Regions from separate parts of the Shewanella sp. N2AIL genome, predicted to be linked through region 1. Evidence: predicted binding sites of a transcription regulator. Region 1 holds the regulator's gene; the other holds the start of a gene.
The links. Region 1 encodes sigma-54, which starts transcription at its own class of promoters, with help from an activator protein. Its sites were predicted from a motif close to GTTGGCACGNNNNTNGNNT; they were not measured.

Region 1 (5,542 bases):
GGGTTTCGCTGTAACGCTTGAGCAGAATTTTATCGCTGGAGTTAAGGAAGAAGCTGGTTAACTCAGTATCAGGAGGCAGGCTCGCGAGTTGCTTCACTAAGACTTTATCCTGCTCAGGCATATTACGCACGTCGACACTGATGGCGACGAGATCGTTACTGCCTTTGAGTTGCTCAAGCAAAGTGCCGATTAAGGGCAAGGGAAGGTTATCGACACAATAATAGCCGAGATCTTCGAGTACCCTTAGGGCGACAGATTTGCCTGAGCCTGAGCGGCCCGACACTATGACCAGTTTCATCCAGTGATTACCTGATAGAGTTCCGTTTCATCATGCGTCTTGCGTAATTGCTTTAATATTTGCTTGTCGCTCAGCTTTTCGGCCATGCAAGACAAGGTACTTAAGTGTTGCTGACATTGGTCAGCAGGCACCAGTAGTGCAAATAAAATATCAACAGGTTGCTTATCGATAGCATCGAATGCTATCGGCTCTTCACACTTAATGAGTATGGCAATGGGCTGATCTATATCGGCTAGTCGACCATGTGGAATGGCGATGCCGTTACCTATACCTGTGCTCCCCATCTTTTCGCGCGCCACTAGGCTTTCGAATATCTCTTGAGATGAGAGGGTCGGGTACTGGGCAGCGACTAAGTCGCTGATGAGTTCCAGTACCTTTTTCTTGCTGCCCGGAGTGGCGCAGGTAGTGCACTCCGGCCGCAGTATGGTACAAAGTTCCATTATTAGTGTTTTGTTAACTTCTCTTTGTGTTTAATAACCTGACGATCAAGCTTGTCAATCAGGGCGTCTATAGCGGCATACATGTCAGCATGCTCTGAAGTAGCAAAAACTTCACCACCGATAAGATTTATTCTCGCTTCGGCAATCTGTTGCATTTTCTCGACATTGAGCACAACGTGCACATTATTGATCTGTTCGAAATGGCGTTCAAGTTTTGAAAACTTTTCTTCTACATATGCGCGTAACGATTCGGTAATTTCGACATGGTGTCCACTCAGGTTTATTTGCATAGAAACGTCCTCCGATATCCACTGTAGGTTATAAACTTTTACGCTGATTAGAAGGCGGAATGAGCATAGCCTCTCGGTACTTCGCAATGGTTCTGCGGGCTACGTTGATCCCTTGTTCTGCCAGAAGTTGTGCCATCTTACTGTCGCTCAATGGTTTTTTCTGGTTTTCCGCTGCAACCAGTTTCTTAATGAAGGCTCTGATTGCTGTGGATGAGCACTCCCCACCATCGTCAGTACCGACGTGGCTAGAGAAGAAGTATTTTAGTTCAAAAAGTCCCTTAGGGGTATGCATGTATTTCTGTGTCGTCACCCGTGAGATGGTCGACTCATGCATTTCTACCGCTTCGGCAATATCGTTAAGCACCATAGGTTTCATGGCTTCTTCACCGTATTCGAAGAAACCTTGCTGATATTGCACTATGCAATTCGCAACTTTAAGTAAAGTGTCGTTACGGCTTTCTAGGCTTTTGATAAACCATTTAGCCTCTTGCAGATGGCCACGAATAAACTGGCTATCGGCTTGGTTTTTAGTACTGCGCGCCATCGATGCATAATGTTGATTTACATTGATTTTTGGCATGCAGTCTGGGTTAAGTTCAACCACCCAGCGGCCATTCTTCTTCGACACAGACACATCTGGGATGACGTATTCGTCATCGTTGGGCGTAATCAATAAACCTGGGCGGGGATTGAGGGTTTGGATAAGCGCGATGCCGTCCCTTAATTCATCCTCTTTTAATTTAGTCTTACGCATCAACAATCTAAAATCGCGGGCGGCGATCAGATCTAAATGATCTTTGATCAACATGCGGGCATTTTCTAGATGGGGAGTGTCAGCGGCGAAATGCGACAGTTGGATCAGCAGGCACTCGCTTAAATCGCGGGCGGCCACACCAATGGGATCAAAATGTTGAATGCGCTTGAGTACGGCTTCGACTTCGTCGAGTTCGACCTCAGGATTACCCATAGCTTCGAGGATTTCATCAGTGCTTTGGGTGAGATAGCCCTGATCGTCGATGGCATCAATAATGGCGGTAGCAATGGCTAAATCGGTTTCAGAAAACGGCGTGAGGTTTTTTTGCCATTCTAAGTGCTCATACAAGCCTTCACTGGTCTCACCTTGGAAGGGCATATCATCTTCACGACTGCCACCGGGGCCAGAATTAGGGGAGGCGGTGAACACTTCATCCCAGGTGGTGTCCATGGGGAGTTCGTCGGGCATGGATTCTTTGGTTAAGGACTCTGCCGTGTCTATGGTGGAGCTGTCTTTCTCTGGCGGCAGAGTGCTCGATTCACTGAAATCCGTATCGGAAAGCGTTTGGTTTACAGGGTCTTTAGTGGCGTCGAATTGATCCTCTTCCAGCTCGAGAAGGGGATTAGAATCTAAGGCTTGCTGGATCTCTTGCTGCAGTTCTAATGACGACAGTTGCAACAGACGAATGGCCTGTTGTAATTGTGGCGTCATGGTTAACTGTTGACCCAGTTTGAGCTGGAGTGACGCTTTCATGTTACCGCTGATCCCTACGTTATTATTGTTGGATGAGGTCGCTTGTTATCATCTTGAGTGGAGCCCAATGCTGGCACAAATTGCCTTCATTGGCTCCGCTTGATTAACTATAGCCTGAATTGTTCACCTAAGTACACAGCCCTAACTTGCTGATTGTCTAAGATCTCTGCAGGTGTTCCTTCGGCAATCAGGTTTCCGTGACTCACAATATAGGCATGTTCACACACATCTAATGTCTCGCGGACATTGTGGTCTGTGATCAACACGCCAAGGCCACGACTTTTGAGCTGTTCGATAATCTTTTTGATGTCGATAACTGAAATAGGATCGACACCCGCAAAGGGTTCATCGAGCAAAATGAACTTAGGATTTGCTGCTAACGCCCGTGCAATTTCGACACGGCGACGTTCGCCCCCCGACAATGACATGCCTTGGCTGTCACGGATGTGGGTGATGTGGAATTCTTCGAGCAGATGCTCGAGTTGTTCTTCCCTTTGCTCTTTCTTCAATTCTTTGCGCGTTTGCAGTACGGCCATGATGTTGTCATGGACGGTCAGCTTACGGAAGATACTGGCTTCCTGCGGCAAGTAACCTATGCCTTTGCGGGCGCGCAGGTGCATAGGATCTGCGGTTAAATCATCATCGTCGATAAAGATGTGGCCTTTATCGCTTTTAACCAGACCGACGACCATGTAAAAGGTGGTGGTTTTACCCGCACCGTTTGGGCCGAGTAGGCCAACGACCTGACCGGTTTTTACCGTCAGACTGACGTCTTTAACCACTTGGCGACTCTTATAACTCTTCGCCAGATTTTGTGCTCTTAGGGTGATTTGGGTCATTTAGAGTCCTGCTTTTTCACAGGTTTATCCGCTGGCGCGTCTGGTTTGGCATCATCTTGATAGCTTTCTGGCTGAATAATAGTGATCACGCGATCGTCACCACTACCTGTGCTTTCTGCAATCAATTTTTGCTGGATGATGTTATAGCGGATCACATTACCCGTCACTTGGCTACCTGCTTGATCTAACGAAGCTTGGCCTTTCAGTGTCAGGGTGCGGCTCGCCATATCGTAACGAATTTCTTTCGCGCTCGCCGAGGCTGGACGGCCATCGTCTAATACTTGGCTGTACGTCGCAGGGTTACCTGTGGCCACTAAAATTTTGCTATTTTCACCTTCGGCAGAAAATGCACGCAGTTGATCTGCATGGATTTTAATCGAACCTTGGGTGACTTCAACCGGACCAAAGAAGATGATCTGGTTGTTCTTGATATCTGCCGTTTGGCTCACAGCCTTGATTTTGACTTCCTGTTTCAGGTCGTCGACTTTAGCAAAGGCGCTCATGCTCATTATTAGCATTAGGCTGGCAAGTAATACGTTATTTTGCTTCATATGTTCCTACTACCTGACTGGTCAATTGCACTTCTTGCGCGTTGAGGTCGGCATAAAGGCCTTGGCCTTGAATATTAAAATCTTTCCCTGTGACGTAAATGGTGCGGTCAGAGGTCATTATCATCGTATTGAGATCGAGTTCCAGATAACTGGTGGACAAGGTCTGGATCGGTTCTTCTGGGCTAATGGCATCAATAATAACATTGTTTTCTAATACAACCTTGCCCGTTTCCTTGTTTAGCTTGCCCTGATCTGCTCTGAGTTGCCATTGTGCTTTACCTTGGTCTGGATAAACAAGATAAACAGGTTGAGTAAAGTAAGTTTGATTCGTTGAATCATAATGTTCCATGTGTTTCGCCGTCACACGGCTATTGACTAGCCCGTGTTCATTGAACTCAACACTGCGCAGATCTTCAACGATGAAATCTGGGGTATTTTGATCTTTTACTCTGTTATCGGTATCACCGCTGTGTTTGTTCTGCACTTGCCAATAAAGCACTAATGCCGTTCCAAAAAAAGCGATAATCGCGAGTGTCACACGACTCATATACTCATTCCATGGGCCGAAGTGAATTTATTTTGACTGAGTAGCAATAGATCTGTGAGTTCACGCAAGGCACCGTGGCCGCCATTGAGCGTAGTCACAAAGTGGGCGTGCTGACGAACATAGGGATGACCATCGGCTACGCTGACTGCTAAACCGACGACATTCATCACTGGCAGATCGACAATATCATCACCGATATAAGCCACTTCTTCTGGGGTAACGCCATAGAGTGCGAGCAATGCTTCATAGGGCTCGAACTTATTGTCTACGCCTTGGTAGATATGGGTTACGCCAAGCGCCGTCATACGGTTTTCAACGATTTTGGATTGACGTCCAGTGATCACCGCAAGATTAAAACCGCTGGTGAGTATCGAGCGCACGCCATAGCCGTCGCGGGTGTGGAAGGCTTTTAGCTCTTCGCCGCTATTGCTTAAGTAGATACGGCCGTCGGAAAACACTCCATCGACGTCACAAATCAACAGTTTAATCTTTTGCGCGCGTTGCCACACATCATCACTGATTGGGCCGTAAAATCCTTGCTGTGGCATTAAATGACTCCTGCTTTAACCATGTCTAGCATGTTAAGAGCGCCGATAGGATGGCGGTCTTTATCGATAACAATTAATCCGTTGATGTTTTTTGAGTCCATCACTTGCAGCGCTTGGGCGGCCAACACACCGTCTGTGATGGTCACGCAGTTACGGGTCATCACATCGGCGATGGGCGTTGTACGCAGATTCACTTCGGCATCGATAACGCGGCGTAAATCACCATCGGTGAAGATACCGACCAGTTTGCGCTGATCATCAATAATTGCCGTCATGCCTAAGCCTTTCTTGGAAATTTCGTACAGGGCTTCTGTGATGCAAATATCGTGGTTAACGAGCGGTAAGTCATCACCGCTGTGCATCACATCGCAGACTTTTAACAATAACTTGCGTCCTAAAGCACCGCCAGGATGGGACATTGCAAAATCATCACGGGTAAAGCCTTTGGCTTGTAGCAGCGCAATGGCAATGGCATCGCCCATCACTAAGGTCGCTGTGGTGCTTGATGTTGGGGCGAGTCCC
Region 2 (5,542 bases), on a different contig from region 1:
TGCTTATCGTCCGTGCTGTTTTCCAAGTAATCAGGATTAAAACTATAATCGCTGACTTCAATATCGAGATCGTCAATACACGTGCCTGGTAACTCGATAATACGCTGAATGCCAAAGCTTTTTGGTTCGATGATTTTAACGCTAATATCACCTTGAGCACATTGACTTAAGTCTGCTACTAAGGTCTTTTGCAGTGAATCTATGCTATCGAACTTGGTTTGATTAAAGCTATTGAGATACAGTTTGAACGATTTCGACTCAATCAGGTTCAGGCTTTCATAGCTTAAATGAAATTCAGCTATGGCCACCATAGGCTTACCTTTAGCATTTAACCAAGACAGCTCATAACCCGTCCAGATATCGGCACCATGAAACGGTAACGTCCCAGTGAGTGCAATAGCATTACGGTTTAGTGAGCGTGGAACCCCTTGCAGCAGCGACGCATCATACTCGGCTTGATAGTCTGTGGCTTTACCTAAAGTCAGGCCAACAAGCGCTTGCGCATCACTATAGGGATCGTGATTCTGTGTCATCAATACTGTTTCCATGTCAAAATAGGCGCACATTATACCTGAAATTGGATTGTGCTTAAGTGTCTTGTCTGCCTGCACTCGATAAATTTTTGCAAAACTACCATCAAGCTTACCTAACGAGTTTAGGTGAACTACCGCGTTATTACCCACAGGGTGAGGCTTCTGTGTGTATTCAAGGCGAATTTCATGCTGATCTTGATCAAGCCGTTTCTTGGCAGCCGGTTAAACGCGAAGTCGAAGGCAGTTTTGCCAATGTTGAGCATGCGCTTGAGTTGACTTTATGGCCAGAAATCAATCATTTTTACGGTCAGTATTTTTCTGCGCCTTTATTGTTCGACTCAGAATGGGGCACGGGTGAGTTACTGCAAGTGTGGAATGAGGATGATTTTACCTGCCTGCAACAAAACCTGATCGGTCATCTGATGATGAAGAAAAAACTCAAGCAGCCACCGACGTGGTTTATCGGTTTGTTAGATGAGGGCGATAAAATGCTCACCATCAACAACAGTGATGGCAGCGTGTGGATAGAGCTTCCCGGTGAGATCCCCACCCAGCAACTGTCGCCAAGTTTAGCGGAATTTATTGGGGCGTTATCACCACGGATAGCACCGCCCGTTAAACATGAAGAACTGCCTATGCCCGCATTAGAACATCCGGGGATTTTTGCCAGCTTTAAACGTATGTGGCAAAACCTCTTCGGTAAACGCTAGTTGGCGGGAGCTTGACGCTATCTTGCGGCGAGCTCTTAGCCTTCAACCACGTTTAGCCAGAGTGTGAACGCTCTACCACACTGAGTTTGAGCGTGAACGCTCAACCTAAGCATGGCTGATTCTTAGGTTGAGGTCTTTGGCGGGATAAAATGATGTTACTGATGATCCCAAGACAGATTCGATACTATGCGGCAAGGCTCGCAGCGAAAGTGGAACATATCCAATAAAGGTTCATCGAGTTTCCAATCATGACTACCACAGCGTGGACAAGGCCGCGCTTTTTCTGAGGCTAAATCTTGGCCACCGACGCGGTATAAGTAGTAATAAGTCGGGATTTTAGTGAGATATTCGATACGGCCGCGCAAATCCCAACCTCTGCGAAATAAATCACTGTCTGGACTTGATAATTCCTCAAGTGCGGCAAATTCTGCTTTGGTGGCCGCCGCCATTTGTAACTCGTCACACGCTTGCCATTCGGTCTGCCAACGGATAATGCGTTTGTGATCGCCATTAAAGGTTGCTGGGAGTCGATATAAAGGAATGGGCAATAGATTATCGCCGCTGCGCAGGGGCGAGCACATGTGTACAAAGCTGGTATACAGCAGTTGCCAGCTCGGTGTGTCGGTATTGCTGACCTCAGAATTAATGTCCTGACCGATAAACTTTTCCCGCGGCGCGAGTAGCTTAGCGTCGGTTAACTCTGCTAAGGCTTTTTTAACCCAAGGGCTGTGATATTTATGCGCTAAACTGCTTTTCTCTGGCATCAGTAAACGCACTCTAAACTCACCGTCATTAAAGGCGACCGCAAATTCTCGCCCTAAGATTTGGCCATTAGCTCGATAGGCTTCGAGGAGTTGATTAATGGCTTTTTCGGCGGCAGAGATAGTGGTGTCGGCGAAGCATTCGAAGCGCAGTTCAGTGACAAACATTAAGCGGTTTTTCCTTGGGATTCTAATAAGTTGATGCGTTGTTTTAGTTCAAGCAGTTCATTTTTTAATTGCATGATTTCTGCTTTTTGCTGCTCAGCATGACGCTCAAAATGCGTCTGTTGTATCTGCAGACGCTCGGCAAGCAGCGCAAGCGTCAAGGTATCGTTAGTTGCAGCGGCTTCGATTGTCGGGCTGATGGCTTGTAACTCTGCTAAACGCTCACGATCCGCCTTAGGCATAGATTTAAATTGCTGTAAGCCTTGGATCAATATCGGTAAAGGTAGGCTGCTACCTAAACGGGTTTTTATTAAGGCAAGGCTCGGTACTTTACCGCAGGCTTCGAGCGAACGTGCAGCCGCTAATACTTGGTCAAGTGGACTCATAATTAGCAAAATTCCTTAATTTGTTGAATGAGTTAAACCCATCTCAAAAGAACGTGTAAGTTTTTTCATTTAAAAACAGTGTGTTGTCATTTGGCATCTATTTTGCCTATTGTCCTGCCTAAATCGCTTTTTCAAGCAACAATAATAATCACACAGGATGTCACATGATTAACCATAAATTGAATAACAAACTTATCGCCATCACTTTTTTAGGGCTTGCAAGCTTAGGTCTTAGCGGCTGTGTGGTCAATGTCGGTGATGGCGAATCGGGTTGGGATAGCAGCGCATCATGGGAGAAAGTGCAGGATAAAAACCGCACGAACTTAACAAAACTGAGTTTAGGGATGCCCAAAGACCAATTGATGATCTTAATGGGCACCGCTGATTTTAGTGAAGCCTACATTCAACAAAGTGCTCAACAAGGTGAATCTAATAAAGAAGTCTTAGTGTTGTTTTATCGTACCCAGCGCAATAATGGCGATGGAAAAACCACTAAGGACGAATGCACACCTATCGTGCTGAGCAACAATGCCTTAGTGGGTTGGGGTGAAACGGCTTACAGTAAAATTTAACCCTGCGAGTTTTATAGCTTACGTAGCTGAGTATCGAGTTGCTCAATGGGCTCAGTCCAGAGGGCATCAGCTTCTAGGCCTTCGATGATAAAGCTCTTTTGAGCTGGGGTCCAAAAGGGCGCTTGGCTTAGATGGATGTGATGGTCGATATCATGGGTTGCAATAAATTGCGCTATGGCCTCATCGCTACTGTCTAAACCGAGTTGCTCGAATAAGTGGCTTAGGTCTACTGGAGTTGTATCCATCATTGTTTCCTTTTCAGTATAGTGCCTTCGTTTAGAGTAAGCGCCTGATTGAAAAATGCAATCTATGATTAAAATTTGCACTTTTCCGTTTCCTTGGTAAATTAATTGTTACTCATAAAAAGTGTGAGCTAAGTCAAGGAATACTAATAATGGACAATGAAACCTTGGAAGACTGCCGTGCAGTCTATTTGACCGCGGAAGACTTACGCATTGCCGCCTCTATCCTCTATAACGCTTACCATGATGACCCTTTTTTTGTCGATTCACTTTTTACCTCAGATAAAGCCGCTTACGAGCAAAAACTGCGCGCCGCGATCCGCGAAGAACTCAATACGTTATGGCAACAAAAACAAGCACTCATAGGTTTGTTCGACCATGAAAGACTGGTTGGTTTAGCCTGTGTGGTAACGCAAGAAGTGCCTTTGGGAGAAGGGCGTTACTGGCATTGGCGCTTAAAGATGTTGTTAGGTACTGGCTGGCAATCGACCCAAGCGTTGATGAAAAAAGAGTCCAGTATTGTCGAACTCTTACCCAGTAAGCACTGCGGTATTTTGCAGTTTATCGCCCTTGCACCGAACGAGCAGCACAAAGGACTCGGACATAAGTTAGTGCAAGCGGTAGTGAGTTGGTGTGATGAGCAGCCGGATTTGGATGGCATTGGTGTGTTTGTCGCTCAAGAGAGCCATCTGCAGTTATTTACCCAGCATGACTTTGTCTCTTTAGGCGAGCTCAATATCGGCAGTGTCCATGGTCAGTTATTATTCTATTCGGTTCAACAAGATGACTCACTCTTATAAACGGTTCGCCGATTTCTATCCTTTCTATTTATCCCAACACCAGCACCCGACTTGCCGGCAATTACACTTTGTTGGCAGTTGCTTAGTCCTGCTGCTGATTGGCATTGCCTTGGTTTCACAAGCTTGGTGGCTATGTTGGTTTATTCCGGTCGTTGGCTACGGTTTTGCGTGGGTGGGACACTTAGTATTTGAGAAGAATCGACCCGCGACATTTCAGTATCCCTTTTACAGTTTAATGGCTGATTGGGTGATGTTTGCTCAGATGATCAGCGGCTTTTTTAAGCGTTAAAAAAGCCGTCCGAGTGAGATGCCCATGCCCGTGTGAGAGATCGCTTACAAACGCTGTAGGACATAATGTTTTATTTTTGATTGTTTTTTGTTCTGTTGCGTTTAATTTTAATTATAATCATTAACTTATAATTATTTACCTTCTGTTCAACTGTAATTTATTTTGTAGTCCGTTCTTTGAGCCGAACAAAAAAGTTGCGGTTAACGTAGAATTCACTCATGGCCAAAGCAAATGGATAGCAAGGAAAGCGAAACAGGCCAAAGGGACGCAAGAAGCAACGAATTAAGATTTCAAGGTTGAAATCGCTGACGGTAGGAAAACTGTCATTCGCCTCGGATAGGCTAAGGAAAAGCAGGATTGCTTTTCAAGGATGATTAGGGACAGTGAGTTGTATCGTCAGGATGATGAATTTCAGGAAGAATACAGGACACGCTTAAGGATTAAGCATGAACTCGAAACAGGATGTGTCGAGATAAGGATAAAGTATAAGGGTGAACAGCTTGTACTAATCTATGGAAAATAAATTTTGCAGGATGCAATAGGAATACGTCATAGGAAGTGACAGGCTCTGTAAAAAGGATTTACAGGTCAAGGGACTGAGTGTTATCTCACGTAAGTTTGATACACAGGGACGAAAAGGGATTACAGGGACGACGCAGGACGCAAGCAGACGCATGGATGGTGCAGGGAGCACAAATCGAGCAGGACGGCTTACAAAGGATAAATGGGGCGCACTTTAGTTGCGCCCTTTTCTTTGGTTCATTTTCAGCATTAATCTGGCTTTGCCAAGCTATAACGCTATTCACACAGACTTTATCTTAACTCTGCTTAAAGACTTCTCACCGTAAAGCATGTTCACCAGTCCTACTTCTCTTATTGCCCAATGATTTACTCTCTGTGTTGTCTGTGTTCTGGTCATGCGCCGAATGCTTGTCGAATTTTGAGCGATAGCGGTTTATGCATAAGTCCTCAGGGGAGACATCTAGCGTTTTGCTTACTTTTGATTCGAATTGCCATCTTCCGTGTAAGAGATCTCCTACAAGTATGTAAGTAATTTGTAGGTTCAAAGGATGGTTATGTCTTG

Region 2: the regulator sigma-54 is predicted to act here: its motif matches at 2,645-2,663, upstream of MO387_RS01265 (DUF3192 domain-containing protein).

Annotation. Positions count from the first base shown of each region.
Region 1 is NZ_JALBYT010000011.1:87,370-92,911, forward strand. Features, by position in the region: gene rapZ (RNase adapter RapZ) at 1-298, opposite strand, end outside; gene ptsN (PTS IIA-like nitrogen regulatory protein PtsN) at 295-738, opposite strand; gene hpf (ribosome hibernation promoting factor) at 741-1,028, opposite strand; gene MO387_RS08780 (RNA polymerase factor sigma-54) at 1,057-2,535, opposite strand; gene lptB (LPS export ABC transporter ATP-binding protein) at 2,643-3,374, opposite strand; gene lptA (lipopolysaccharide transport periplasmic protein LptA) at 3,371-3,925, opposite strand; gene lptC (LPS export ABC transporter periplasmic protein LptC) at 3,912-4,472, opposite strand; gene kdsC (3-deoxy-manno-octulosonate-8-phosphatase KdsC) at 4,469-5,020, opposite strand; gene MO387_RS08805 (KpsF/GutQ family sugar-phosphate isomerase) at 5,020-5,542, opposite strand, start outside.
Region 2 is NZ_JALBYT010000001.1:271,857-277,398, forward strand. Features, by position in the region: gene queF (NADPH-dependent 7-cyano-7-deazaguanine reductase QueF) at 1-533, opposite strand, end outside; gene syd (SecY-interacting protein) at 593-1,243, shown strand; gene MO387_RS01255 (Zn-ribbon-containing protein) at 1,399-2,172, opposite strand; gene MO387_RS01260 (hypothetical protein) at 2,172-2,555, opposite strand; gene MO387_RS01265 (DUF3192 domain-containing protein) at 2,720-3,127, shown strand; gene MO387_RS01270 (DUF2789 domain-containing protein) at 3,139-3,372, opposite strand; gene MO387_RS01275 (GNAT family N-acetyltransferase) at 3,522-4,169, shown strand; gene MO387_RS01280 (DUF962 domain-containing protein) at 4,153-4,458, shown strand.